DNA from 3 places in the Peribacillus sp. B-H-3 genome. Region 1 is predicted to be linked to each of the others. Evidence: riboswitches for the same ligand, from Rfam matches in the RefSeq annotation. Region 1 holds a riboswitch; each other region holds the start of a gene.
What was found. A riboswitch is a leader RNA that binds a small molecule or an ion and turns the genes downstream of it on or off. The one in region 1 is predicted to bind S-adenosylmethionine.

Region 1 (6,267 bases):
GAGAGAAAAACCAGCGGCAGGCTATATATTAAAATAAACCTTTTCTGTATAATTATGTTAATAAATTAAAGAAGAGGCAGGTTTAATATGAATAAAATGGCAAGTGTATTCCGCGAAAGAAATTTTACAAAGCTATTCTTTGCCGCCTTTACATCACAAATGGGCGGTACGATTGGCCTTACTGCGTTTATGTTTTATTTGCTTCACCGCTACTCCAATCAGCCGGTTTATGCGACGATAACGGAGCTGATGTTTTCTCTGCCTACACTGGCGGTTTTCTTCATGGTAGGTGTTGCAGCTGACCGTCTGGACCGCCAAAAGGTAGCGCTTTATTGCGACTGGATATGTGCAGGAATATCGCTGCTGTTTATTATTTCATTAATCATTCAATGGATACCGCTTACATTCGCACTGTTGTTCATAAGAAGTGCAGTCAGGAATTTTTTCTCTCCTGCAGAATCGGCCATTATTCAGGGGATATTAACACCTGAGGATTATACGACAGCAGCCGGGCTGAACCAGATGGTTTCAAGCTTGTTCATGCTGTTTGGCTCTGGTCTTGGAATTTTCTGCTATTGGCACTTTGGCATCCGCGGGGCCATCCTGATTGATGTGCTGGGCTTTATTATAAGCGGGTTTTTAATTAAGTCCTGTCGGTTAAGCAAGGAAGTGCGCCTTCCAAATGGATATCATTCGTTGAGGGATTTGAATTTTTCTTTTGTGCTGCGTGACTTTAAAGTCGGGATTTTATACATTCTTAAAAACAAGCTGCTGGTCAGTCTGATTTGCGGGTTCATCGTTTTTGGCATTATCAATGGAGCCTTTTCAGTTATGCAGGTATTCATATTAAAGTATAAATTGGAGCCTAATCATTATGAAGAGTATTCCATCGTTCTCGGAATTGTGTTTGGAGCAGGCGTGCTGGCTGGCAGTGTAATTGCTTCCATGCTTGCACAGAAGTTGAAGCTTTATAAAATGCTGGTGCTCGGTTTATTGCTGTCTGGGGCAGCAACAGCATGGGGGGCGTTAGTTCCTTCCACTATGCTATATTTAATCAGCTCTGGAGCGGTAGCCTTATCTCTTCCAATGATCAATGTAGCGATTGGTGGATGGATGCCAAGCATTGTTGATCCCAAGATGATGGGAAGGGTACAGGGCTGGGTCAATCCCCTGATGATGATGGCCCAATCGGTTACCCTGCTTTTAATTGCAGGCTTTTATCCTAAATATATTACAGTTGAATCGTTATTCTGGCTTGTCGGATCCTGCCTGTTCCTAGTTGGTATATTCTACAGCATCATCTTGCCAAGGTTCATAAAGAAAAATGCTCCACTACAAACCGGAGTCCATGCCTGAAAAACTTTGCGTTTCCTGATCAAGGAAACGGATTTTCTTTTGATGCAAAAAATGTTAAAAAGTGCAGTACGGGGCTTTATATAATGGCCTTTATTTCATTGATTAGCTGCAGCTGGCGGAGGTTATTTATCACGGTTTCTGTTATGTCCAGTTTTTTCATGGCAGGCAGCTCTATAAGGTCATCCATGCAGTCCTCATTTTTAAACCAGTCAAGCATAGGAATAATCGGGAGCGGTTCATCCGGCCATGCTTCCGTTAAGCTGGGGCTGTGAATTTTGCCTTGCTGCTTATTTTCCCCGAATATATAGGGCCAATAATCCGCTCTTGATCCTGTATGAGGGATTGACTTTGAAAAGTGATAAATTCCTTTGTGAATTTCAGGATACTGAAAGAGGATTGCGTACAGCTTCTTGCCTGTCATAATTCGATTGGACAAATCGGCAAAGCGTTTTACTGTGAGGCCGGTCAGGGAGCTTGGTGCCGTTTTTTTATAGGAAAATGGAAAAATGACTGTAGTGAAACCTAAAAATTCCTGGAGCTGAAAATCAATTCTCTGAAGAACTTCTCCATGGCTGGTACGCTTTAATATGCGATCTTCAAGCATCCTTTGTTCATTTATTATCATGGCAGCAGTGAGCAGGGGAGGATTTTTCTCTGCCGCGAACATTTCCCAGATTGGATGCATAAATCGGGAAATATGAAAGATGTTGAGAAGCTTCCTGAGCTTAAAGGGTTTTTCTTTATAGATTTCATATAACAGGAGCTGCGGATAGGCATCTGAAAAGATGGCTGCATTTGCATGCTCTAAAAAGCGGAAGAATATTTGCTGATCATCCTTGCCGAAAAGATGGTTCATGCTCTCCCCTTTTAAATCTGTCATATGATATCCGCCGTTTCTGGATACCAAATGGGCAAGCAGGGACCAATGGAGTTCCGGATTTCTTTCATAGCAATCAAGATAAGCGTTCGTTCGGGTCAGGTTATTCCGATTCGCTTGTTTGGTTTCTTCCCGTACCTTGCTTACAATTGCTGTTTCGTGAGGCAGGAGGCCTTTATCGATTTCTGCAGGAAAAGCCAATTCTTTTTTTATAAGAGTGTTTAACACAGTGAATGTCTGGGGGTTCAGCAGGTTTTTTGAGGCTTCATTTTTTTTCTGGGCTGAAGCCTTGATATAATTCAAAAGTGTCTTTATCGGAAAAATGTAAATTCCCCCTTAAAATTAACGCATGATGCAATATATGTGAAATGCAAAATGAAAGGTCCAAAATGGCGTCCTTCGGCATAGTAATATTTTTAAGAAAATAATTAATAATATCCAAGTAAATGAATGAGATAACTTATTGACATATCTTCCTGTTGTGTTATTATTTTTAATAATCAAACTTATCTAGAGAGACTGAGGGAATTGGCCCGATGATGTCCGGCAACCTGCATAGCATGCAAGGTGCCAATTCCAACAAAATGTGATGCATTTTGGGAGATAAGGTATATGTTTATATGACATTGCCTGTAAAAATCTTTCCAAAGCGAAAGATTTTTTTTTATAAAAAGTCTCTGTTATCACAAATGAATAAAAGACAGCTGACTAGACAACTAGAGGCGGTATTAGCGGGTTCTGTTAATGCTGCCTTTTTTTATTCAAAAATCAGGAATGAACAATAAAAGGAGGCTGTTTATGGGCAATAGCATATTGGTGTATCAGAATTTTGATGAACATGCCCCTGTTGATTTTCCAGCAGGCAGTGAAACGAAAGGAGCCCTTGAAGTTTTAGATTGGGCCTATAAAACCTATGCTGATGAATTGGTATATGCCTGCAGTTTCGGAATAGAAGGTATTGTTATGATCGATTTGATTTCAAAGATAACGGATAGGGCAAAAATTGTTTTCTTAGATACCGGCCTGCATTTCGAGGAAACGTATCAATTAATTGAAAGGGTAAGTGAAAGGTACCCGAATCTACAGATTGAAATGAAGAAGCCTGAACTGACGCTTGAAGAACAGGCAGAACAATATGGAGCTGAATTATGGAAAAGGGAGCCTGATAAATGCTGCGAACTCAGAAAAATCATTCCCCTGAATGAAGTCCTTTCTATGCCGCTTGCATGGATTTCAGGATTGAGGCGGGAACAATCCCCATCCAGAAGGAATACCCAGTTCTTTAATAAAGACAATAAGTTCAGATCTGTTAAAATATGCCCGCTCATTCATTGGACATGGAAGGATGTTTGGCGGTATGCCCATAAAAATGATCTGCAATATAACATTTTGCATGATAAAGGCTATCCAAGCATTGGCTGTGAAACGTGTACGGCCGCTGCTGTGAATGAAGATGATTTGAGGTCAGGGAGATGGTCGGCCACCGGGAAAACGGAGTGCGGACTCCATACTTCATAAAAGACATGGAAAATAGAATACATGAAAAAAATGGGAGGCCAAAAAACGTGACACTAAGCATACCGCATGGAGGAACACTAATCAATAAGTGGAATCCCCATTATGATACAGCACATATAAAAAAAGAAATAGAGCTTGATGCTATTTCATTAAGTGATCTTGAATTGATTGGAACAGGGGGCTTCAGCCCGATTGAGGGATTTTTGACACAAAAGGATTATGATTCCGTGGTTGAAAATATGCGTCTTTTGAACGGAGCGGTGTGGAGCATTCCTATTACTCTTCCCATTTCTAGGAAAACAGCACAAAGCCTGTCAAAAGGAGAAGAAGCAAGGCTGGTCCATGATGGCATCACGTACGGCACCATAATGGTCGCTGATATTTATGAACCTGATAAAAGCAAAGAAGCAAGAAGTGTCTATGGAACTGAGAGCAGCGAACACCCCGGGGTACAAAAGCTTTACAGCAGGGGGGACATTTATATCGGCGGAGAAATAAAGCTGACTAAAAGAGTCGAAAGGAAGGGTTTCAGGGATTTTTACAGAGATCCGGAAGAAACCAGGAAAATCTTTTCTGAAAAGGGCTGGAATACAATTGTAGGCTTCCAGACAAGAAATCCGGTCCACCGTGCCCATGAATATATTCAAAAAACGGCACTGGAAATTGTAGATGGATTGCTGCTTAATCCTCTGGTAGGGGAGACGAAGTCAGATGATATCCCTGCAGACATCAGGATGGAGAGCTATCAGGTGCTCCTTGAAAACTACTATCCAAAAGACAGAGTATTTCTGTCCGTTTTTCCGGCAGCCATGCGCTATGCAGGACCAAGAGAAGCAATATTTCATGCAATGGTCCGCAAAAATTATGGCTGCACGCATTTCATAGTTGGCCGCGATCATGCAGGTGTCGGCAATTATTACGGCACATATGATGCCCAGAAAATCTTTTCGAATTTTACAGAGCAAGAGCTGGGAATTACCCTCTTATTCTTTGAGCATAGCTTTTATTGCAGCAAGTGCAAAAACATGGCCTCTGCCAAAACCTGCCCGCATAACTCAGAGCATCATGTTATTTTATCAGGCACAAAAGTCCGGGAAATGCTCCGGAACGGGGAAATACCTCCGGCTGAATTTAGCCGCAGGGAAGTCATCGAAGTACTGATTAAAGGCATGAAAAAGGATGAAGTGCAGGTTTGATTAGAAAAGGGGGTTGCGGATTTGGAGACAGGTTCAAATATTACATGGCATGAGTTATCTTTATCAAAAGAATTCAGAAGAGTGCAAAATGCGCATCATAGCTTTGTCATTTGGTTCACTGGGCTTTCTGGCTCAGGCAAATCAACGATAGCAAATGAACTTGCAAATGTTTTATACAAAAATGGAATCAGCAATTATGTTCTCGACGGTGACAATATCCGCCATGGACTGAATAAGGATCTAGGGTTTACAGACAGTGACAGAAAGGAAAATATCCGGCGTATCGGAGAAGTTTCAAGACTTTTCGTCGACAGCGGCCAGGTCATTTTGACTGCTTTCATTTCTCCTTTCCAGGAGGACCGGGATACAGTCAGAAGCCTGCTTGAAGACAACGAATTTATCGAGGTATATGTCAGGTGCCCGATTGAAGAATGCGAAAGCCGCGATCCGAAAGGACTGTATCAAAAAGCTCGCGGCGGTCTGATCAAGGATTTTACGGGCATAGATTCTCCCTATGAGGAACCGCTGAATCCAGAAATCATTCTTGAAACAGACCGTTATTCCATTGAAGAATGCGTCAGCCAGCTACTGCACTATCTAACTAGCAGAAATTTTATTTAAGCAGGGGGAACGGGACATGGGCTACGAAAAAAATTGGCAGGATCATCCTAAACTAAATAAAACAGAAATCAAGAAGCTTGAAAAAGATGGCCTCAGGATTTTTGAAGATATTCCTTTTTATGCTGAAAACGGATTTGAATCAATTCCAAAGGAAGAATGGGATATGTTTAAGTGGGCAGGCCTTTATTTGCAGAGGCCTAAAGAGGATGGCTACTTTATGATGCGGGTCGTTATCCCATCAGGCATCCTGACTAACGAGCAGGCAGAAACGCTTGCCCAAATTGCCAGGGATTACGGACGCGGCGTATATGATATTACAACAAGGCAGGCCGTGCAGTTTCACTGGCTGACCATCGATCAAATACCCGATATTTTCAGCCGCCTTGAAAAGGCAGGCTTGACGACAGCGGGTGCATGCGGAGACATCACCAGGAATATTGTCGGAAGTCCGCTTGCCGGGATAGATGCTGAAGAATTATTTGACACAAGAGATTTGGTCAGTGAACTTTTCCATTATTTCAGCAAAAATGAAGAGTTTTCCAATTTGCCAAGAAAATTCAAAATATCTGTCAGCACGAATCTTTATAATGCATCCAATTCCGAAATCAACGATGTTTCCTTTGTGCCGGCGTATAAGGAAGTGAATGGTGCAAGAATCGAGGGCTTCCATGTGAAAGTTGGCGGGGGGCTATCAGCCGT
Region 2 (6,267 bases), 1.6 Mb from region 1:
GGGCTTCTGCTCGGATCAATTTTAACATTGCTTTTAATGACATTCTTTTGACTATCATGCCCGAAAAAAGAGCGCATCTCTAAGTGGCATAGAGACCTTTCTTCTGCATTGCAGACATAGGTATATATATAATCATGGCTGTTCTCAAGTTTATCCAAAGTAATTTCATCCTTTTTACATGTTTTCTTTAAAAGTACTGCTGATTTCTTTTCGCTGACTAACTAGTACTATACGTTATAACAGTATAGCAGACCAATACAAGCTTGTATGCAAAGTATGGAGGAATGAGCAGGGGCCGCAATGAAAAAACAGTACTTAAAATACATAGACGGCCATGTTTACCAAGATTCTAAAAAAGACAGCAGAAGCTGGTGGAAGAAACAGTGCCCTAAGAGAATTAAGATATAAAAAAAGCCGTAATTGTTCCAGAAATATGGAATATTTACGGCTTTTTTGCATGCTATTTTTTTGAACTGCTATTTCCGTCAATCGGTATGGAAATGAGCTGATTGGAGCCCATGGCATTCGGCATTTTCCCATCCCATTTTTCAATCCAGCTATTTTGAATAACTTCCTTGCTGATTGACTTTTTAATTGTTTCATTATATTCAGCAATTGCTTTTGCCTGTATTTGTTTTTTCTGAGCTTCTGCTTTGGCAATCTTAAGCTCAATCTGCTTTCTTTCTAATTCCTGTGCTGCTTCCACCCGCTTATCAATGGCTGCCTGTGTCGATTTATCAGGTTTTGGTACACCAAGTGTTAGATTGTCTACAGAAAAGCCCAGCCGCCCAATATCCTCAGAAAATATTTTCTGCACATTTACGGCCGCTTCAGACGATTTCTCTCCGTATGTATCGATGACAGAATACTTTGCGATTGCTTTCCGTCCTGCATCCCATAGTCTTGTTCTTAGGTAAGATTGTTCTATTTGCTCCACATCTATCGGGCCGAATTTGTTAAAAACGCCTACCACCTTGTCAGGCTGGATATTGTAATTATATGCAAAATCAATGGTTACATTTTTTCCATCAGATGTAGCGACTTGAATATCCCTGTAATTTACTGTCTGCATTCTGACAGGATAAACAGTAACCTTATCGAACAGCCCTACTAAGTGCCAGCCTTGGCCAAGCGTTTTATCTTGTACGCCGCCATTTGGGCTGTATACAACACCAACATACCCGTTTGGGATTTTCTGGATAAACAATGCGGTAACTCCCAGCGCAAGGACTAAAGCGACAGCAACAATGATTCCGCCAAGTGCTTTGCGGTTTAATCCTTTTTTATTTTTCGTTTCCATTTTTGTCCTCCTCTAAATTTTTTTTCATCTTCTTTGCTGTATCCCCGACTTTTGTGAAAGCAGGAGAAATGATCAGCCAAGCTCCCAAACATAACAGCAAAACAACAATTATTGAGCCAATCAGCACCTTCAATGAAATCGCCCCCCACTATCATTCTTGCATTAAATGGAAAAAAAGTCATTAGCATTAGAAAATTGATAATAAATGGACAGGAGTCACTAAAGATAATTATGGCTAGATTAAGAGATATGCAGAGGACATTTATTTATGTGAGGAAATCACAGAAATACAGTGGCATGGGTTACTTGTAATGGTTTACAGAAAAAACACTGAGTCAGCAAAAAAACCAAATGACAATGTTCAGTAGCGAACAAGAAGGAAGAATGGGAATTATCGAAAATTTCCAAAATTACTATATTATCAAAGTTTTGATTGAAATTGTGAATTCTACCTTCTATAATAGTGAAGTAAAGGTTTACATACTGTTTTGACGCATAATAAGGGTGAAACATTAAGAATATTCTGAGATAAAACATTAATCATTTATATCTCAGAATAATAAATGTAATTTTCTGAAATTCGATATCCCTTAAAAAGTAATTATGGGCGGTATATTGCCTTATACATACTACGTTAAAAAGGAGCTGCAAAATGAGGAAATTTTTAATTTTGTTTTCAGCATTTATGATGGCTATTGGTTTAATGGCTTGTTCTTCGGGGGATGAAGGAAATTCCGGCAAAAAGAAATCTTCTGCAGACAGCGCTGCAGATCAGCAAAAAGTGAAAAAATCACTTGTTCATCTTTACTCTGAGCTAGCGAACGCTATTAACAGCAAGGATGCTGACTTGAATACATACGAAGCATCAGGAGATAAATCTGATGCAAAGATGAAAACAAGCGCACAAGTCTCTGCAGCAGCTGTTGCTGAAGAACTGAAAAAAATAAAAATACCGGCTGAATTAAAAAATCAAAGCAATGATTTAGAAGCAGCTATTAAAGATTTTACAGATTCTTATCAAACTAAAGCAGACGAGCTTAAAAAATCTGCACCCGCGCTTGATGGAGCAAATGCAACATTCACAAAGGGCGAGGATAAAATGGGCAAAGTATTTGAAGATGCAAAGCTGCTTAAGCCAAGCTTGAATAAAGAAGTAAACGGCTGATTATAAAGCTTAAAAAATCCTGGTGCATCCGGGATTTTTTTTTGCCATCTTGTTATTAATCGTGCAGATGGCAGTATTCGTAAGCGAACTAACTTGTGGGATTTCAAATAGACTGCCAGCTTCTGGGTGTTAATGGTGCCGGAAATGATCTCAATTGGACATAGGGCTATTTTTTGAATAAACTGAATATTAAGTGAGATTTCTCAGGTTTATATGCATAAATGAAAAATACAATTAAGCTGAAAGCAGGGGAGAAGGATATGGAAAAAGCATTGGTACTTGGCGGCACACGTTTTTTTGGAAAGCGGCTAGTAAGCGCTCTTTTGGAAAAAGGAGTGGATGTTACGGTTGCCACAAGGGGTAAAAGCAAAATTTCTTTTGGAGATAAAGTTAAAACTATTTCCTTTGACAGAAATGATGAAAACAGCTTTTTCAGTGCCTTCAAGGATGGCAAGTGGGATGTTGTTTTTGATCAGATTTGCTATACAGCTAAAGATGCCAGGGAAGCAATCAGTGTTTTTGCTGATAAAACAGAACAGTACATATTCACGTCTTCCATGTCAGTGTATGAGTTTTCAGAAGAAATGCTTTCTGAAGGTGATTTTGATCCTTATCATTATAATATTCCGCAAGAACACCAAGATGTTTCTTATGGCGAAGGTAAGAGGCAGGCAGAATCGGTGTTTTGCCAGGAAGCCCCATTCAAAACCGTTTGTGTCAGGTTTCCTATTGTACAGGGAATGAACGATTATACAAATCGGCTAACCTTTCATATTGAAAGAATTGAGGCAGGGAAAGAGATATATTTCAGTAATCCTGAAGCCGCTATTTCTTTCATAACAGAAGAAGAGGCTGGGGAATTTCTATGCTGGGCCGCAAATGCTGGGATTGAAGGCCCAATTAATGCAGTTTCAAACGGCCATCTTACACTAAGGGAAATGCTGGGGCTTATCGAAAACGAAACTGGAAAAAGCTTCATTTTTGCAGATGAAAAAAATCAAGATAATGAATCACCTTATAATTTACCTGTTACATGGGTAATGAGCAATAAAAAAGCAAAAGAACTAGGATTTGCATTTACTGATGTCAATGTGTGGCTGCCGGGGCTAATTCATGATGTGCACCGAAAATAAATAAGTACATGAAAAAAGCCTGATTTCTCAAAAAAAAGGAGATTTCCGGCTTTTTTTAGGCTCTTTTTTTATAGATTGCTGTTATTTGAGGAGTTCTTTGATGCGATTGCATTTTAAATTCGGGTCTATGGTGCAGAAATCAGCCGCCCTGTTGCAGCAGAAAAATTGTATGAAAACAGCCTTTTTATATAAAGGCCAACAAGGAAATCGCAGCAGCCTCGCGGTTTATGAAGGCTATTTTTGAGTAGTAAAATTTACAGAATAAAAAGTCCTGCCAAAAAGTATTGACAGATGAATGCCGTGCTTTTATTATAAGGAATGTAAAAGCGCATACTAAGAAATTCCAAAAAGCAAAGGGGTAAAATATAATGGCATTCGAGTTAGTCTTTAATATTATATATATGCTTTTTTCTTCTAACAAAGATAAAAAGAAATAATATAATACGGGATTTTCTCCTCAAACAATCAAGACAAAGAGAATGAAGATCAAAGAAAGCAAATCTTTATTCTTTACTTAGTGAAGATGTTTTCCCTTTGCTGCCGCTTTCAAGAAAAGCAAAAACATAAGAATTTACTGCTCCATAATTTCATACCGGCTTATCAAGAGAGGCGGAGGGACTAGGCCCTGTGAAACCTCGGCAGCGGACTCCTTTATAGAGTACTGTGCCAATTCCAGCAAGCGTATGCTTGAAAGATAAGAAGAGAATATCATTGTGCATCCGCCTCTTCTTACATTTTGTAAGAAGAGGCTTTTATTTTGGCACCAAGACTGCATTACATGTAATACAGAGAAAGGAGCTGGAAACTCTATGGCTAACCAAACAGCAGAAGCGAGGAAAAGCTGTTTGATTGATACCTTGATCAATCATGGAATATATAAGAAAAACAACGTACATTTATTTCAGCTGACACTTTTGGAACTCGAAGATGAATATGCTAATATTATTGGGAAAAGTGCAGAATAACGGGCTCAATGGGAACATGCCTGTTTTACTGTACCACTATAAGTTGGCACAGTAATAAATGTTGTGTTTTCAGTAAATTGGAACCCTGCATGTAGAGATGTGGAAGTGTTTTTGCAGGAATTCAGTTATTTAACGCGCGTTCCTCCTATGTTTTTGACTCCTTAAGGCCTCGTTGAACCAATTCCCATTACTCCCCGCCACTTGTCATATTTCTTGGGATAGCCTAATAGGTCAGTTATTTCAGCAATTCTATTCCTTCTTTTCCCGTCGTTTATGGCAAGACAGATTCAACAAGGTTAAATCAACACAGGTTAATCTGTGTAGGCAAGAGCAATTAAACTAAATGGAAGAGGTGTATTAAATAATATCCAAGGAATGAAAGCAAGAGGGATCCTATTAAACCAGCTGCGAAAGAAGGAAGCCCTAACCGCTTGAATGCTGAGAGATCAACACTAAGACCGAGACCTGCCATTGCCATTGCAATAAGCATATAAGCCGCCAAAACAGCAAACCTTGATATATAATCAGAAAAAATCCCTAATGTATGGACGGAGCTTGCGGCTATAAAGCCGATAATAAACCATGGTACAGGGAGTTTTCTCCAGTCTCTTTTACTCTGTTCAGGAGCTTTGCTTTTCATAAAAAATCCGATCAGAAGAGCAACAGGAACGAGTAATGCTACCCTGGTCAGTTTAACGATGACAGCTAAATCTACAGCATTCTTTCCCGCAGGGGCGGCTGCAGCAATAACATGGGCAATTTCGTGCAGAGTGCTGCCGGCAAATATTCCATAAGCATGAGGTGAGAGGCCTAGTACTGGATAAAGTAAGGTATAAATCAAAGTAAAAATGGTGCCTAAAATGGCAACAGTAGCTGCTGCTATGGCAGTTACCTCATCTTTTGCTTTAATTTGGGCCGCGATTGCAACTACTGCAGCAGCACCGCATATGGCTGTTCCGCAAGCAGTCAGTACGGCAAGCTCCTTCCCGGCTTTGAACCACCGTGACAGCGAGTATACAGCGGCTAGCGTGAAAGCAATATGTATTGCAGCAAGTAAGAACACCATTGGCCCTGCATGCAGGATATCTGCCAGGTTTAATCTCATGCCGAGCAGAATGATTCCGGTCCGGAGCAATTTTTTGCTTGAAAAATTGGTCCCTGCTCTAATATTTGGAGGAACTGCAGCGGACGCCCTCCAGAGGACCCCAATCAGTATGCTAATGACTAATTGTCCTAATATACTCAAAAATGGAAGCTGCGATAAGTATTTCGCAGCTATGGCAATAAACAGGGTTAGCCCTATACCCAGGAAAAAACCTGAGGTGCTTCGGCCGTATAATTTTTTCAATAGTGTCCACTCCAAACAGATGTTTATAAGTATACTGTAAACGTATTAGTATCATAAGTTAAATATATTTAATCTATAGTAATCATTAAAAAAACTAATGATAAAATAAAATGAAGGGAGGAACTGCAATGATTACAGAATCCATGAAGGTTTTTACAGCTGTGGTTGAACTAAGGAATTTTTCCAGGGCTGCAGAGCTTTTGAATTTATCTCAGCCAAGTGTCAGTGTTCATATTAAAAACCTTGAACATGAAATGGGCGCCAAGTTAATTCAGCGTTCACCAAAGCGTGTCCAAATGACAGAAGCAGGTGAAATTCTGTATAAGCATGCCAAACAAATTCTTTTCCTTCATCAG
Region 3 (6,267 bases), 1.8 Mb from region 1:
AATTCCTTAAAATTGATTATTAATATTTTTCGTTTGCTGACAAACCTGATAAAATAATCATAATATTCCTGAATATAAAACAGTCCAGTTTTGATGGGTGAAAGTGGTGAAGGTTAGTGGAAGAAGAAAAGAAGCAGCATGAACACAATAGTGAACCCAAATTTATTAAAATTAAAAGGTTCCCTTTCATAATGGGGATTTTTTTGCTCATTTTTTTAACAGCAGGAATCACTACGATTGCCCTTACATTTGGCAACGATAAAGCGGCTCCAATTGTGGCAAAAACGCAGGGAGACCATCCGGAGTTTAATAAGCTATTCTCTGCTTATAATACACTCAAGGGCCAGTATTATCAAAAAACAGATGATAAGACGCTTGTCAACGGAGCAATAAATGGAATGGTGGAAGCACTAGGCGATCCTTATTCAGACTATATGACGGATAAGGAAGCAAAAAGCTTCCATGAAAGCATTTCTTCTTCATTTGAGGGAATTGGGGCAGAGATTCAGGAGCAAAACTCAAAAATCATGGTGGTTTCTCCAATTAAGGGGTCACCTGCCGAAAAGGCAGGCCTTAAACCCAATGATGTCATCCTGAGTGTTAACGGCAAGAGCCTTCAGGGATTAAGCGCTACAGAAGCGGTATTGAAAATCCGCGGCAAAAAAGGGACAAAGGCAGATCTCGAGATTTCAAGAGGAGATGATGCCAATCCTATTCAAGTGAGTATTGAGCGGGATACAATCCCGATTGAAACTGTATATCCTGAAATGCTATCAGGGGGAATTGCAAGGATCCAGGTGACAAGCTTTTCCGATAATACTTCAAAAGAGCTTGAAACAGCAATTGGCCAAATGAAAAAGAAGAACATGAAGGGTCTTATCCTTGACTTGCGCGGAAATCCGGGCGGGCTTCTTGACCAGGCCGTGAAAATTGCCAGCATGTTCGTTCCAAATGGAAAAGTGATTGTTCAGGTAGAAGATAAAGCTGGAAAGAAAGAAATCATAAAATCTCAAAATAATGGCGAGTTAAAGCTTCCTGTTGTTGTGCTGATCGATAAAGGAAGCGCGAGCGCCTCCGAAATTGTCTCCGGAGCTGTCAGTGAAGCAGCTGGTATAAAACTCATCGGGGAAAAATCTTTCGGAAAGGGTACTGTGCAGACTTCGCAAGATTTCAGTGATGGATCCAATATCAAATATACGATTGCAAAATGGCTGACTCCAAACGGAAATTGGATTCATAAAAAGGGAATAAACCCAGATATCGCAGTACCGCTTCCAAGCTATGCGAATCTGCCATTTATTTCTCCTGATAAAGTGCTGAAGCAATCTATGTCGTCTGCTGAAACGCAGTCTGCACAAGAGATGCTGAAAGCAGAAGGATACAATCCTGGCAAGGCTGACGGATTTTTCGATGAACAAACCAAATCTGCCGTCATGAAGTTCCAGGGTGACCATTCCTTAAAGAAAACAGGCATTATTACAGGCGAAACGACTGTAAAGCTAATGGAGATATTGCGCAATAAAATCCTTGCCAATGACACTCAAGTCAAGAAGGCAGAGGAAGTATTAAAAAAAGAACTTCAATCTAAATAATTGGGTAAGCGGTGTTCACGGAAGCGAAGCCGCTTGATCAAGTAAAAAGCCGATTTGGCGCCACCCGCGCTAAATCGGCTTTTATATGTATAAAATGCAGGCTTTTACCTCATATTAAAGAGAAAAAGGAGTGAACGCCTGTGAAAAATGCAGTAATTTTGGCCATTAAATTCCTCTCTTGCATTATAGCCTTTTCTGTCGGACTGGATTTGTTTTTTCAAGCTTCCTTTTTAGAAATAATATCTTTTAGCTTATTTGCCGTCATTGTATCCTATATTTTCGGCGACCTGATCCTTCTGCCAAGACTCGGGAATAAAGCGGCACTGGCTTTTGATTTTTTGATCACATATATAAGCGTATGGGTTTTCGGGAACATTGTGCTGCAGAATTATTTGCAGATTGCATGGGGAAGCATCATTTCTGCCGTCATTGTACTGGGTGCAGAGGTATTTGTACACCGGCATATTCTAAGCCCGAGCAACGGAACAGGAAATGTACAGGATAAGAAGGCTGTCTATAGCCGGAGATTATCATATGAGACAGAATTTTCAGAAGAACCAGAGTTTAAGGATCATAATGAAAACAAACAAAACTAGGGGGCGAAGCTCCCTAGTTTTTTATAGTATCTGGAATATTTTTTTTGAAATCTGGATAAATGATTCCTTCTTCAGTTATGATGGCTGTAATCAGATGATTAGGCGTGACATCAAATGCAGGATTGAAGACTGAGACATTTTCGGGGGCGACCCGGACTCCGTGAATATGAGTTATTTCCTTTGGGTCTCTTTCTTCAATAGGAATCAAATCTCCAGTTTCCAGGGATAAATCAAACGTACTGGAAGGAGCGGCAACATAAAAGGGGATGCCAAAGTGATTTGCCAGTACAGCAAGGCTGAGTGTGCCGATTTTATTCGCTGTATCGCCGTTTGCCGTGATCCTGTCCGCACCAACGATGATGCTTGAGATTTTTTGTGTGCTGATTGCATGTGCAGCCATGTTATCGGATATCAGGGTCACATCAACACCTGCCTGCATCAGCTCCCAGGCAGTCAATCTTGCCCCTTGAAGGACAGGTCTTGTTTCACAAGCAAACACCCTAAGGTTAATTCCCTTTTCAGCTGCTAAGTGAAAAGGGGCAAGAGCGGTGCCGTATCTTGCTGTCGCTATACCACCTGCATTGCAATGGGTCAAGACAGTATCTCCAGGCTTAAAAAGCGTTAACCCATATTCTCCAATGCTCCTGCAGGTAGCTTCATCTTCAGTGAAAATAGCGATGGCTTCATGTGTCAAATCGGTTTTGGCTCCATTAACACTGCTTGCATCATTAAGCTTTTTCCTCATTCTGTTTAATGACCAGAATAAATTGACAGCAGTTGGCCGTGAAGAAGAAAGGAAGGAAATATCTTCTTCCGTTTTTTTTCTGAACGCCAAAAGATCATCTCCAATAAATGCAGAAGCAGAAAGTGCAATGCCGTACGCAGCGGCAATCCCGATTGCCGGAGCCCCCCTTACTTTAAGGGTGGTGATGCTGTCAAAAACATCTTGTATCGTATAAAGGTCAATGAACTCTGTAATCTGAGGCAGGGCCTGCTGGTTAAGTATAGTTATGTGTGTGTCCTTCCACTGGATGGAAGAAGGGATATCTGTCGTTTTTTGCATGATAATCTCCTCGAAATTATAATTTAGCAGTGTATGAAAGTGAAAGGTTATGCTGGCTCACAGCTTCTGTCACCAGTGAAATATCCAGCTGGTTCCTGTTCTTTATTAAAAATTCCCCGATTCTCAGGGCCTCTTTTTTAGCTGAAATACGTGCGTCCTTATCTTGGATTCCGTCCAGATCCTTGACATGGGACAAACCGATTGTCCTGCGGATTAATTCACAGCCTGCGAAGCCAAAGGCATCATTGGTGATTTTATTCAGTACAAATTCAAGATAGCCTTCTGTCCTGCAAAAAGCTTCCTGTCCTTGTGTATTCCAAAGGGCAGTGAAAACCTCCGCAAATGAATCCCAAACATCATGCAGGTGGGTAAAGATGGCTTCTTTTAATTCTTGGGATCTGCTGAAAGCCTGAAAGAGCAGATTTGCCATATACTGTCCCAGATCAAATCCAATAGGTCCATAAAAAGAAAATTCGGGATCAATTACCTTTGTTTCCTGTCTGCCTGCAAAGATGCTTCCGGTATGAAGATCTCCATGCAGGAGCGCTTCTTGCTCGGTCAGAAAGCTTTTCTTTAATTTAGCTATTTCAAGCTTCAGTATATTATTTTGCCAAATAGCTTGAACTTCTTCATTCAACTCTGCTTCATAATCATTGGATTCACTATCGAAAAAGGGGTCTGTGAAAACAAAGGTTTCTGTAATATGGCATAATTCAGGATTGGTAAACTGTCGCGCCAATTCCTTTTTCTTGCTGTGATCCAAAAAATAATCCGAAGTATAGAAAAGGGTTTTAGCTATATATTCGCCTATATGCTTTGACAGCAGGGGATATTCTTCGCCATTTATCAGTCCCTCGCGTGCAATGGTCAGGTGTGATAGGTCCTCCATCACGGTAATGGCCAATTTTTCATCAGAATAGTAAACCTTGGGTACATATTCCTTGCAATAGCTTCTAAAAATGACAAGTGCATTTGCTTCGATGGCAGCCCGTTTGATAGTAAGCGGCCAAGATTCGCCGATTACTTTGGCATAGGGCAGGGCCTGTTTGATAATGATGCCCTTAGATGTGTCTTTTTCAGTAATGCGGAAAACATAATTTAAATTGCCATCGCCTATTTCCCGGCAGCTCAAGCTGCCCGCATCTTCAAATAATCCAAGCCGGTGCACGAGCTCTAGAGCTGTTTTTTCGGTCAGTGGTTCATAATGTATATATTCAGCTTCAGTCATGAATAATCCCTCCAATTAATGTATCGGGGGTAAAGAAAAAGCCCCCTTCTAAAAAGAAAGAGGCTTGAAGTGTAGGCTTCGCACCTCTTATCTGCCAGAAAGAAATTTCTTTCTGATGGAATTGGCACCGTGCCTTAAGGATTGGATCCGGCGAAAATGCTTCGCCCCATTTCACAATGGAATTACGGTCGGTTGCTGGGCTTCATAGGGCCATAACCCTCAGCCTGCTCTTGATAAGAGAAAGTTGATGCTATTAAGTTTTTTCTTCCTGGTTCCTGAAATGAATAATAACAATATTTAAAAACATTTGTCAACACTGAATTTTTAGAATATCAATAAAATTCCGGCCGCCTGTCAGAGAAAACAGGTATTTGCTCCCGGACATTTTCGGTTTTTTCAAAATCGATTGTCCCTGTGATAATTTCTTCTTCTTCTGCAGCTTCCGCCACTATTTCCCCCCAAGGATCTATTATCATGGAATGTCCTGCGAACAGGTTTTTCGGGTCACTGCCTGATCGATTTACTGCTATTACATATGCCTGGTTTTCTATTGCCCTGCTGATTAACAGGGCTCTCCAGTGTGCAAGGCGGGGTTTAGGCCACTCGGCAGAAACAAATATGGCTTGTGCACCTTTTGAAGCGTGAGCACGTATCCATTCCGGAAATCTGATATCATAGCAAATAAAGCCTGCGCAAAGCATGCCTTCCAAAGAAAAAAGCCCATCTTCTTTTCCCGGCTGCAGATAATGATGTTCATCCATCAAGCGAAATAGGTGAAGCTTATCATACTCTTTAATCAGCTCTCCATGCTTGCTGATGACGATGAGGGTGTTTGTTATTCCTTCTGCCGTTTTTTTCGCAACAGAACCGCCCACTAAGTGGATGCGGTATTTTTTTGCGCAATTCTGCAGAAATGCCACGGTTTCGGCCGCTTCTTCATCAGCTATTTCATCAAGCCTGCCGAGATCATAGCCCGTTGTCCAAAGCTCAGGCAAAACCGCTATATCGGGCCTTTCCTCTGCAGCTTTACGGATGAGCTCTTCTGCCCTGGCATAATTTTGTGCGGGGCTGCCAAAGGATATATCCATTTGTATACAGGCTATTTTCCATTTCATGTTATCTTCCTCCATGATTTCATAGAATTTTCTTTACATTAGTAATTTTAAGATATATCATTTGTGACGAGAAATTCAAGAAATTTCAGAGAAGGTGCCAAAATGATAGAATTCCAAAAATCAGAGCTGCTCAAAAATCTGCCTCAGCAGTTTTTTGCTTCACTGGTCTCTAAGGTGAACAGCATAACAGAACAAGGACATGATGTAATCAATTTAGGACAAGGAAACCCGGATATGCCAACACCGCAGCATATTATTAAAAAGCTGCAGCAGGCTGCCGAAAATCCTGTTAATCATAAATATTCGCCATTCAAGGGGCTTCGGTCACTGAAAGAAGCTGCAGCAGAATTTTATGAAAGAGAATATGATGTCAAGCTTGATCCCGATTCAGAAGTTGCCATCCTGTTCGGCGGAAAAGCGGGGCTTGTAGAACTGCCGCAATGCCTGATGAATCCAGGTGACACAGCGCTGGTTCCAGATCCCGGGTACCCTGATTATATGTCCGGGATAGCGTTGGCGCAGGCCAAAATCAAAACCCTGCCGCTTCTGCAGGAAAACGGTTTTCTGCCAGATTATGATGGAATCGGCCAAGATACACTCGACTTGGCAAAACTGATGTTCTTAAACTATCCAAATAATCCGACGGGTGCAGCAGCTACAGAAAATTTCTTTG

Region 2: it holds a riboswitch for S-adenosylmethionine, as region 1 does, so the genes downstream of both, ACN6MY_RS15010 (Fur-regulated basic protein FbpA) here and ACN6MY_RS06905 (phosphoadenylyl-sulfate reductase) in region 1, are expected to answer to the same signal.
Region 3: it holds a riboswitch for S-adenosylmethionine, as region 1 does, so the genes downstream of both, mtnK (S-methyl-5-thioribose kinase) here and ACN6MY_RS06905 (phosphoadenylyl-sulfate reductase) in region 1, are expected to answer to the same signal.

Annotation. Positions count from the first base shown of each region.
Region 1 is NZ_CP183879.1:1,398,135-1,404,401, forward strand. Features, by position in the region: gene ACN6MY_RS06895 (MFS transporter) at 88-1,356, shown strand; gene ACN6MY_RS06900 (DUF2515 family protein) at 1,433-2,536, opposite strand; SAM riboswitch class I at 2,737-2,843, shown strand; gene ACN6MY_RS06905 (phosphoadenylyl-sulfate reductase) at 3,032-3,751, shown strand; gene sat (sulfate adenylyltransferase) at 3,799-4,947, shown strand; gene cysC (adenylyl-sulfate kinase) at 4,969-5,568, shown strand; gene ACN6MY_RS06920 (nitrite/sulfite reductase) at 5,585-6,267, shown strand, end outside.
Region 2 is NZ_CP183879.1:3,010,175-3,016,441, reverse strand. Features, by position in the region: gene ACN6MY_RS15035 (TRM11 family SAM-dependent methyltransferase) at 1-158, opposite strand, end outside; gene ACN6MY_RS15030 (prohibitin family protein) at 461-1,300, opposite strand; gene ACN6MY_RS15025 (hypothetical protein) at 1,284-1,433, opposite strand; gene ACN6MY_RS15020 (hypothetical protein) at 1,953-2,465, shown strand; gene ACN6MY_RS15015 (NAD-dependent epimerase/dehydratase family protein) at 2,726-3,598, shown strand; SAM riboswitch class I at 4,193-4,299, shown strand; gene ACN6MY_RS15010 (Fur-regulated basic protein FbpA) at 4,408-4,563, shown strand; gene ACN6MY_RS15005 (YeiH family protein) at 4,898-5,926, opposite strand; gene ACN6MY_RS15000 (LysR family transcriptional regulator) at 6,040-6,267, shown strand, end outside.
Region 3 is NZ_CP183879.1:3,223,555-3,229,821, reverse strand. Features, by position in the region: gene ACN6MY_RS16035 (S41 family peptidase) at 117-1,592, shown strand; gene ACN6MY_RS16030 (YndM family protein) at 1,733-2,188, shown strand; gene mtnA (S-methyl-5-thioribose-1-phosphate isomerase) at 2,202-3,251, opposite strand; gene mtnK (S-methyl-5-thioribose kinase) at 3,268-4,479, opposite strand; SAM riboswitch class I at 4,564-4,719, opposite strand; gene ACN6MY_RS16015 (carbon-nitrogen family hydrolase) at 4,812-5,594, opposite strand; gene ACN6MY_RS16010 (pyridoxal phosphate-dependent aminotransferase) at 5,697-6,267, shown strand, end outside.